4 regions of the Paenibacillus sp. EB106-05-06-XG162 genome follow, and region 1 is predicted to be linked to each of the others. Evidence: predicted binding sites of a transcription regulator. Region 1 holds the regulator's gene; each other region holds the start of a gene.
The links. The regulator Rex, encoded in region 1, represses fermentation and respiration genes when NADH is low (regulators of the CRP and FNR family bind a similar motif). The targets are predictions, from matches to a motif close to TTGTGAAATATTTCACAA.

Region 1 (2,208 bases):
ATTTCCCGATGCTCAAAGGATCGAATCCGGATGCACATTTCGTGCAGACCTTAGTGAAGTCTCTGGCTGACGCAGCTGTGGCTACGCATGGCAGAATGCTCGTCCTGTTCACATCGTACCGGATGATGAAGCAGGTGTACGATCCACTCAAGGAGCTTCTAAGCCCGCATCAAATTCAGGTTATCGGACAAGGGATTGACAGCGGGAATCGGAGTAAGTTAACTCGCAGGTTCCAGGATCAATCGGCGTCCGTTCTCCTCGGTACAAGCAGCTTCTGGGAAGGCGTCGATATTCCTGGTGATGCGCTAACCTGTCTGGCGATTGTGAGGCTTCCGTTCCAGCCGCCGAATCATCCGCTCATTGAAGCAAAGTCGGAGCTGCTGCAGAAGGAGAAGAAGAATCCATTCATGAAATTGTCAGTTCCGCAGGCGGTTATTCGCTTCAAGCAAGGGTTTGGGCGATTGGTACGTACCGCGCAAGACCGTGGGATCGTCATTATTTATGACACACGTGTTATTGAATCTTATTATGGCAAGTATTTCTTATATTCTTTACCAGGTCCGAAGATGGAGCATATGCGGCTAGATCAAATCGTGCCTCGAATGCAAGAATGGCTGTCGGACGAGGAAGAGAGGGGAGTCATCCATGAAAACAATGAAAATATCTGAAGCAGTTGTACGCCGTCTTCCCATTTATTTGCGCTATTTGAGTGAATTGCAGCAGCGTGAAGTCCTTACGGTCTCCTCGCAGGATCTCGGATTGAAGCTGGATTTAAATCCAGCTCAAATCCGTAAAGATTTAGCGTATTTTGGCGAGTTCGGGCGTAAAGGGATTGGCTATGATGTTGCTTATTTAATTCAGAAAATCCGCCAAATTTTGAAGCTGAATCAGCAGATTAATGTCGCTCTTGTCGGGGCAGGTAATCTTGGCCAAGCATTAAGTAACTACAATACATATCTTAAGGATAATATGAAAATTGTAGCTGTTTTTGATGCACATCAGCCGAAGATCGGCAGCAAGATTAATAATATTGTTGTTCAGCCGATGGAGGATTTAGAAGCGACTGTTCGTGAGCATAATGTTCGTATCGGTATTATTACCGTTCCTGCGATGGAAGCACAAAATGTGGCAAACGCTTTTGTGAATGCGGGTGTAGAAGCAATTCTGAATTTTGCACCGGTCATCTTAAAAGTGCCTCAGCATGTGCGTGTGCACACAGCTGATTTTACAACGGATTTATTGAGCTTGGCGTACTACTTGCACAATGGGAAGGATATGGACGAAGATGAAGAAGAATCTATGGATCATTAAGAACGGCTATTTCGCCGTTATGAACGCAGATAAACCTGTAATTCACGGGGTTATGGTGATAGAAGGGGATCAAATTCGGTATGTAGGCGAGCAGCTTCCAGCGGATTTGGTGATTCCTGAAGATGTAGAGGTTATGGATGGCAAAGGGCTATTGTTCTTACCTGGATTAATGAATACGCATGGTCACGCAGCAATGTCCCTGTTGCGCGGTCATGGTGATGATCTTGCACTGCAAGTATGGCTCCAAGAGAAAATGTGGCCGATGGAAGGTAAATTCACCTCGAAGGATGTCTATTGGGGTACATCGTTATCTGTCCTGGAAATGTTAAAAGGTGGAACGACAACCTTCCTCGATATGTACGATCACATGGATCAAGTGGCAAAAGTGACAGACGAATCAGGTATTCGCGCGGTGCTGATGCGTGGAGCGATTGGTCTATGTCCTGAGGATGTTCAGCTGGCGAAGCTTGCGGAGGCGGTTCAATTTGCGAAGGATTGGCATGGGAAGGCGGATGGCAGAATTACGACGATGATGTCACCACATGCGCCTTATACCTGTCCTCCTGCGTTCATTGAGAAGTTCGTACAAGCAGCGCATGATCTAGACCTGCCAATGCATACGCACATGTCGGAGACGGCAGCGGAAGTACAGCAGAATGTGAATGAATATGGGCTTCGCCCTGTGGCGCATCTCGAGAAGTTAGGTGTATTCACACGTCCGACGCTTGTTGCGCACGCGGTACATTTGACGGATGATGAGATTGAGACGCTTGCACGTTACAACGTAAGTGTATCGCACAACCCTGGCAGCAATTTGAAGCTTGCGAGCGGTGTTGCTAGAGTACCGGATCTGTTAAAAGCAGGCGTAACGGTATCGCTTGGTACGGATGGCGCAGC
Region 2 (2,208 bases), on a different contig from region 1:
TACCTCGTAACAGTCTATACCCCCAATGCGAAACGTGATTTATCACGTCTGGATTACCGAATGGAATGGGAAGATCGATTCAGAGGTTATCTGCAAGAATTGGACAACCATAAGCCCGTCATTGTATGCGGAGATTTGAACGTCGCCCATCAGGAAATTGACCTGAAGCATCCGAAGCCTAACTTAGGCAACGCTGGCTTCACACTCGAAGAACGGGGCAAAATGACGACGTTGCTCGGCTCTGGATTCACGGATACGTTCCGCCACCTCTTCCCGGATCAGACAGACATCTATTCCTGGTGGTCTTACATGCCGAAGGTACGGGAGCGGAACGTGGGCTGGCGGATAGACTATTTCCTCGTCTCTTCACAGTTGAATGACTCCATTAAAGACGCTAAGATCGATTGTCACATCATGGGCAGTGATCATTGTCCGGTCATCTTGGAGCTGGATCTAGACCAATCATGAAGGTTCCGCACTTATGAATACGTTACGAAATAGACGGTTATATATAGGGATGATCGGTATTGCTGTCGTGTACATCCTCTATGTCACCTTCATGAACTTCATTCATGATCCGCAGGCTACTGCGTTTCTCGGTCATAAAGCGGGCCTTAAACGCTCGGTGAACACCGACATTTGGCTGCCTGTCATGATGGTTCATATTATTTTTGCCTGTGTGGCCATGCTTGCTGGGGCTGTGAACTTCTCGAGCCTGGTTCTGACGCGGTATCGTTCTTTCCACCGGGTAAACGGTTATCTCTATGTCATAGCCGTCTGTATCGTGGATATCACTTCAGGCTACATGGCTCCATTCGCCACAGGCGGGAAAATCAATAGCATGGCTTTTAACTTCATCAATCTCATCTGGCTACTCATGACGATTGCAGCAGTTGTGTTCATTAAGCGTAAGCAAGTGATGAAGCACCGGAAGTGGATGATTCGAAGCTATGTCTTCTGTTATACGAATCTATTCATTCATCTGCTCACCTATCTTGCGAGCAAAGGCGCTGGACTGCCATACGTGACGAGTTATACGATCGGTGTCTACGGCGCGATCGTGGTCAATTTTCTGCTCGCTGAATGGATCATTCGCCGCGTCTTGCCAAGAATCGAGTAAAAGGGGACGGCTAACCTCCGTCCTCTCACACCCCCGCACAACCTATTTCCATGACATGACCCTAGGCAAAAATCCACAGACTTGTGAAATAAATCACAATATTTGATCTGATTATATATTAGAATTGAAGCGGACTAACAGAGGATACAATCAGATCAAGGAAGTATCGGATTGATGTGACTCTTTATGTTTATCGAAATCTATAAAAGATAGAAAAAGAAAAGTGGAGGGTACATCATGAAAAAGAAAGTATCAGCAATGCTTGTTCTCATTCTCTCCTTCATGCTCATCATCACAGGATGCGGTAAAGGAAGCCAGAATCAGAGTCAGGACAGTGTGAAAAAAGAAGAGGCAAAAGAAACAGAAGCCGTGTCAGGAGCTACTCAGGGTGGTTATACACCAATCGATCAGCTTAAAGATAAATATGACATCATCATTGTCGGTGCAGGTGGTGCGGGGATGTCTGCTGCACTTGAGGCAAAAGAAAAGGGCTTGAACCCGGTTATTTTCGAAAAAATGCCAATTGCCGGGGGAAATACAATGAAATCATCTTCGGGCATGAATGCTTCCGAGACCAAGTTCCAAAAAGAACAAGGCATTCAAGACAGCAATGATTTATTTTATGAAGAGACTCTAAAAGGCGGTCATAACACCAACGACAAAGACATGCTTCGTTTTTTCGTTGACAATTCCGCAAGTGCGATCGATTGGCTCGACTCCATCGGCATTCGTCTGAACAATATTACGATTACAGGCGGTATGAACGAGAAACGCACTCACCGTCCGGAAGACGGCTCAGCTGTAGGGCAATATCTTGTCAGTGGCTTGATGAAGAATATCCAAGAGAAAGAAATCCCACTGTTCGTCAAAGCGGATGTGAAGGAAATTACGGAAAAGGAAGGCAAAGTGAACGGCGTCAAAGTCGTGATCGATGGAAATGAAGAGAAGGCCATTGCAGCAGATGCTGTTGTTGTGACAACCGGCGGTTTTGGCGCTAATATGGATATGATTTCCGAAGTTCGATCTGACTTAAAAGGTCTCGTGACTACCAACCAAATAGGTAGTACCGGTGACGGCATTAAGATGAT
Region 3 (2,208 bases), 180 kb from region 1:
GAAGTAACACTGGAACAGACGCCAAGTGGGTTTTGTATCATCGTTGATGATGATGGTCCAGGGGTGCCCATCGCAGAGCGGCAATCTGTCTTCGAACGGAATTATATCGGTGAAGCGGGAGTAACGGGAATTGGGCTCGCGATTTGCAAGCATATTGCAGATAAGCTGCAGACGAAGGTCGAATGTCTGGAATCACCGAATGGTGGTGCGAGGTTTACATTTGAATATAAGATAAAATAAAGACCACCTATGCTTTCTGACTAGGCGGTCTTTATTATTAAATGCGGCATATCGATAATGGGCATTTCTCACAATGACAAATTTCCTGCAGCTGCGCAACATCTTTAATGACGATGAGTCCGCCTTCGTATTCGATGGCATCTTTCTTACGCAAGTCGCTAAGCATCCGGTTTACACTTTCACGTGTCGCACCGATCATATTGGATAAGTCCGTATGTGTTACTTTCTTGTTGATAATCGTGTGTTCTCCGTGCGGTTCACCATAAGAATTACTTAGTCGAATAAGCGTAGAGCATAAGGCGCCAGGCTTGCCATAGAGCATGAGGTCACGGAATTTCGTCTGCGTGAGCCGATGATGCTGTCCCATCCATTTCATGAACTCAATGGAGAAGTCGCAATGTTGGCAGAGGAGAAGCTCAAGATCTTTCTGCTCCACGATACCAATTTCTGTCTCTTCCATCACTTCAGCCGTGAAGCTGTGTTTGCCTTGGTTGAAGGGATCGACATTTCCGACTAAGTCCCCGGCTTGGTACATATACATAATGAGCTCTTTGCCCTCATCAGTCGATTTTGTGATTTTGACTCGGCCTTTGCTAATATAGAACAGTTTGTCGGTTGGATCGCCCTCCCAGAATAGATGGGATCCCTCTGGAAAAATTCGTTCTTTCATTACGACAGATAACCGATTGAAGTTCGTGTCCGAGAATACGCTTGTATTACCTGTTCTTTCTACATCGGTTGGAGATAGAAGTGTCATAATATCATTTCCTTCCTCTGATATGCACTTTTTTAGTTGTTAAAATCTATGATGTGCATTTCTTCACAAACTTATTTTATCACGTTTTGGATCACATCATAACGTTAATTTTTAAGTAAATTTGAATATTCAGTAAACATTGTGGTAAAAATCACTGACGAATAGTAAGCGAACATTGAAAAAAGAGTTAATGTGATGTCTTTCACAATATGTTCACACTTTGTGAATAATTTCACGTAGAAAATCGGGAAATAATATGTTATGATCAATTTGTAAGCGGAATTGTAAAATATATGTAGTTTAAATGGAGGATGGAGAACCATGGCAGTGAAAGATACAAAAGTAGAAAATACTGTACCTACTGTGCAAGAACACATCAATTCCCTCGTAATGAACGCGAAAGCAGCGCTTGACGAGTTCATGGGATTTAACCAGGAGCAGATCGATTCCATCGTTCAGGCAATGGCGCTCGCAGGACTGGATCAGCATATGGCACTTGCCAAAATGGCCGTGGAAGAAACAGGACGTGGCGTATACGAAGACAAAATTACGAAGAACATCTTTGCTACAGAGTACATTTACCACAGTATTAAATATGATAAAACGGTTGGCGTGATCGAAGACAACTCATTCGATAATTTCCAGAAGATTGCTGAACCTGTTGGGATTGTGATGGGGATTACACCAGTAACCAACCCGACATCCACAACGATGTTCAAAGCACTTATTTCGATTAAAACACGTAACCCGATCATTTTTGGATTCCATCCATCCGCTCAGAAATGCAGCGTTGAAGCCGCTCGTATTCTACGTGATGCAGCAGTCGCTCATGGCGCACCGAAAAATTGTATTCAATGGATCGAGTTCCCTTCCATGGAAGCAACAGATTCGTTGATGCATCACCCAGATGTTGCGCTTATCTTAGCAACTGGCGGATCAGGTATGGTGAAGGCAGCATACAGCTGTGGCAAACCAGCACTTGGCGTTGGACCGGGCAACGTGCCAGCGTTTATCGAGAAAACAGCGAATATTGAACAAGCAGTTACCGATCTTATTCTCTCCAAAACATTCGATAACGGCATGATCTGTGCTTCGGAGCAAGCCGTGATCATTGAAGAGCCGATTTATAATAAAGTGAAGAAAATCATGACAGACAATGGATGTTACTTCTTATCCAAAGAAGAAACAGCGAAATTAACAGGCAGTGCGAT
Region 4 (2,208 bases), on a different contig from region 1:
AGTACACAAAGTAACGATTGTTCCTCGTGGACGCGCTGGCGGATACGTCATTATGCTTCCGAAAGAAGATCGCCTGCTTGTTACGAAGCAAGAGCTTCTTGACAAGATTACAGGATTGCTTGGTGGACGCGTGGCGGAGGAGATCTTCATTGGTGAGATCGGTACTGGCGCATACAGTGACTTCAAGCAAGCGACAAGTATTGCTCGCAGCATGATTATGGAATACGGGATGAGTGATCGTCTCGGACCAATGCAGTTCGGTAATTCGCAGGGCCAAGTATTCTTGGGTCGTGACTTCGGTCATGAGCAGAATTACAGTGATTCGATCGCTTATGAGATCGATCAAGAAATGCAGACGATTATTCGTAGTTGTTATGAGAAAGCGCAAGAGCTTCTTAAGAAGCACTCGCGTGAGGTTCATATCATTGCGAAGACATTGCTTGAGAAAGAGACGTTGGAGCTTGAACAAATTAAGCAATTGATCGATACAGGTTCGTTAGATGGTGTGACAGTTGAAGCAGATGAGAATTCAGCATCTACTGAGACTAGCCAAACGGTTGAATCCACGGATACTGCAAATGCAGTGAAAGTGAATATTCAATCGCAATCCGAATCCGATCAATCGAATAAATTTGCTTCAGACAAGGTCGATGAAGAAGTGAAAGAAGAATCACCAAGCACGGATGTGCATAACGATAACGAAGACACGGATAAAAAAGAGTAATGTATCAAAAAACCGGACAATAGCCTTTATTGTTCCGGTTTTTTTGATTTTTCCGGGGACCTCCTCAAAGGATCTGAATCACTTCGAAACCAAAGCACCACTTTGTAGGATGATTTTACGGTTTTGACAGATTGACATGCAACGCAAGGGTGTGTAAATTAAATGGTAACTGATTCGAGGGTCATAACGCGTTAAGCGTGGATGTACGAAATACTAAAGGGGTGGGTCTAGTGGAAGCTTTGGCATTGCAGCATAAGGCAGAGCAGAATCGCGAGTTGCGAGAACGGCTAATGCAATTAAAGAAGGAACGTAATGCAATCATTCTTGCGCACTATTATCAACGGGACGAAATCCAAGAGGTTGCGGATTTCCGAGGAGATTCATTCCTGCTCGCACAGAAAGCAGCAGAGACGGATGCTGAAGTCATTGTGTTCTGTGGTGTTCATTTTATGGGTGAGAGCGCGAAGATTCTAGCTCCGAATAAGACGGTTATTATCCCCGATGAGCGTGCAGGTTGCCCTATGGCGGATATGGTCAATGTCGATGGACTGCGCAAGCTCAAAGCCGAGCACCCGAATGCGACCGTGGTCACGTATATCAATTCATCTGCGGAAATTAAAGCCGAGACAGATATTTGCTGTACTTCTGCGAATGCAGTAAAGGTGATTCAATCGGTTGATTCTGAAGAGATTATTTGGGTTCCAGACAAAAATTTGGGCCACTATGTTCAACAATTCACAGACAAGAAGATGATTATCTGGGAAGGATATTGCAATACGCATGACATGCTTACGCTAAAAGATGTCGTAGAGATGAAGGCGAAATATCCAAACGCGCAGTTCGTTGTGCATCCGGAATGCCGTCCCGAAGTTGTCGAGATGGGCGATTTTATCGGTAGTACGACAGCCATTCTAGAATATTGCCGCAAATCCGACTGCCAGGAGTTTATTGTAGGAACGGAAGACGGTACTGGATATCAGCTTCGCCTGGATAGTCCCGATAAACAGTTCCATTTTGCTTCGAAGTTCCTCGTATGTCCGAATATGAAAGTGAACAATTTGAAGAAGCTCGTGAAATGCTTGGAGACGATGCAGCCGCAAATCTACGTTCCTCCTCACATTGCAGACAAAGCCCGGTCATCGTTGGAGCGCATGTTAGAAGTGAAGTAGCACTTATTAGACTTATGATATCGAACACGCCAAGAGCTCTTGTAAATCAAGGGTTCTTTTTTTTCAATATGGAAAAACCCCCACGTTGGCATGTACCTTGAAAAAACAAACATGACTCCCTAAATAACTGCATTGTAAGCGGTTGCTTAATCTTGGATAATGAGGGCATAAACCTGAAGGGGGATACAAATATGACAAGAAGATCACGAATGCTCGGAGCGGTTATGGCTGGGGTACTCGCGTTAAGCCTAGCGGCATGTGGTTCCGGCAGCAGCAATACCAGCGATACAACAACAAAACCAGCAGATAATTCAT

Region 2: a site for Rex is predicted at 1,202-1,219, ahead of AC3WU2_RS27920 (flavocytochrome c). Genes of this name have one in related genera too.
Region 3: a site for Rex is predicted at 1,218-1,235, ahead of adhE (bifunctional acetaldehyde-CoA/alcohol dehydrogenase). Genes of this name have one in related genera too.
Region 4: a site for Rex is predicted at 796-813, ahead of nadA (quinolinate synthase NadA). Genes of this name have one in related genera too.

Annotation. Positions count from the first base shown of each region.
Region 1 covers NZ_JBYTDT010000004.1:43,188-45,395, reverse strand. Annotated here, with positions in the region: gene dinG (ATP-dependent DNA helicase DinG) at 1-668, shown strand, start outside; gene AC3WU2_RS11270 (redox-sensing transcriptional repressor Rex) at 646-1,311, shown strand; gene AC3WU2_RS11265 (amidohydrolase) at 1,286-2,208, shown strand, end outside.
Region 2 covers NZ_JBYTDT010000022.1:41,448-43,655, forward strand. Annotated here, with positions in the region: gene AC3WU2_RS27910 (exodeoxyribonuclease III) at 1-468, shown strand, start outside; gene AC3WU2_RS27915 (DUF2306 domain-containing protein) at 482-1,120, shown strand; gene AC3WU2_RS27920 (flavocytochrome c) at 1,358-2,208, shown strand, end outside.
Region 3 covers NZ_JBYTDT010000004.1:227,242-229,449, reverse strand. Annotated here, with positions in the region: gene AC3WU2_RS12245 (HAMP domain-containing sensor histidine kinase) at 1-240, shown strand, start outside; gene AC3WU2_RS12240 (Crp/Fnr family transcriptional regulator) at 278-997, opposite strand; gene adhE (bifunctional acetaldehyde-CoA/alcohol dehydrogenase) at 1,319-2,208, shown strand, end outside.
Region 4 covers NZ_JBYTDT010000024.1:22,572-24,779, reverse strand. Annotated here, with positions in the region: gene ftsH (ATP-dependent zinc metalloprotease FtsH) at 1-724, shown strand, start outside; gene nadA (quinolinate synthase NadA) at 955-1,893, shown strand; gene AC3WU2_RS28515 (extracellular solute-binding protein) at 2,085-2,208, shown strand, end outside.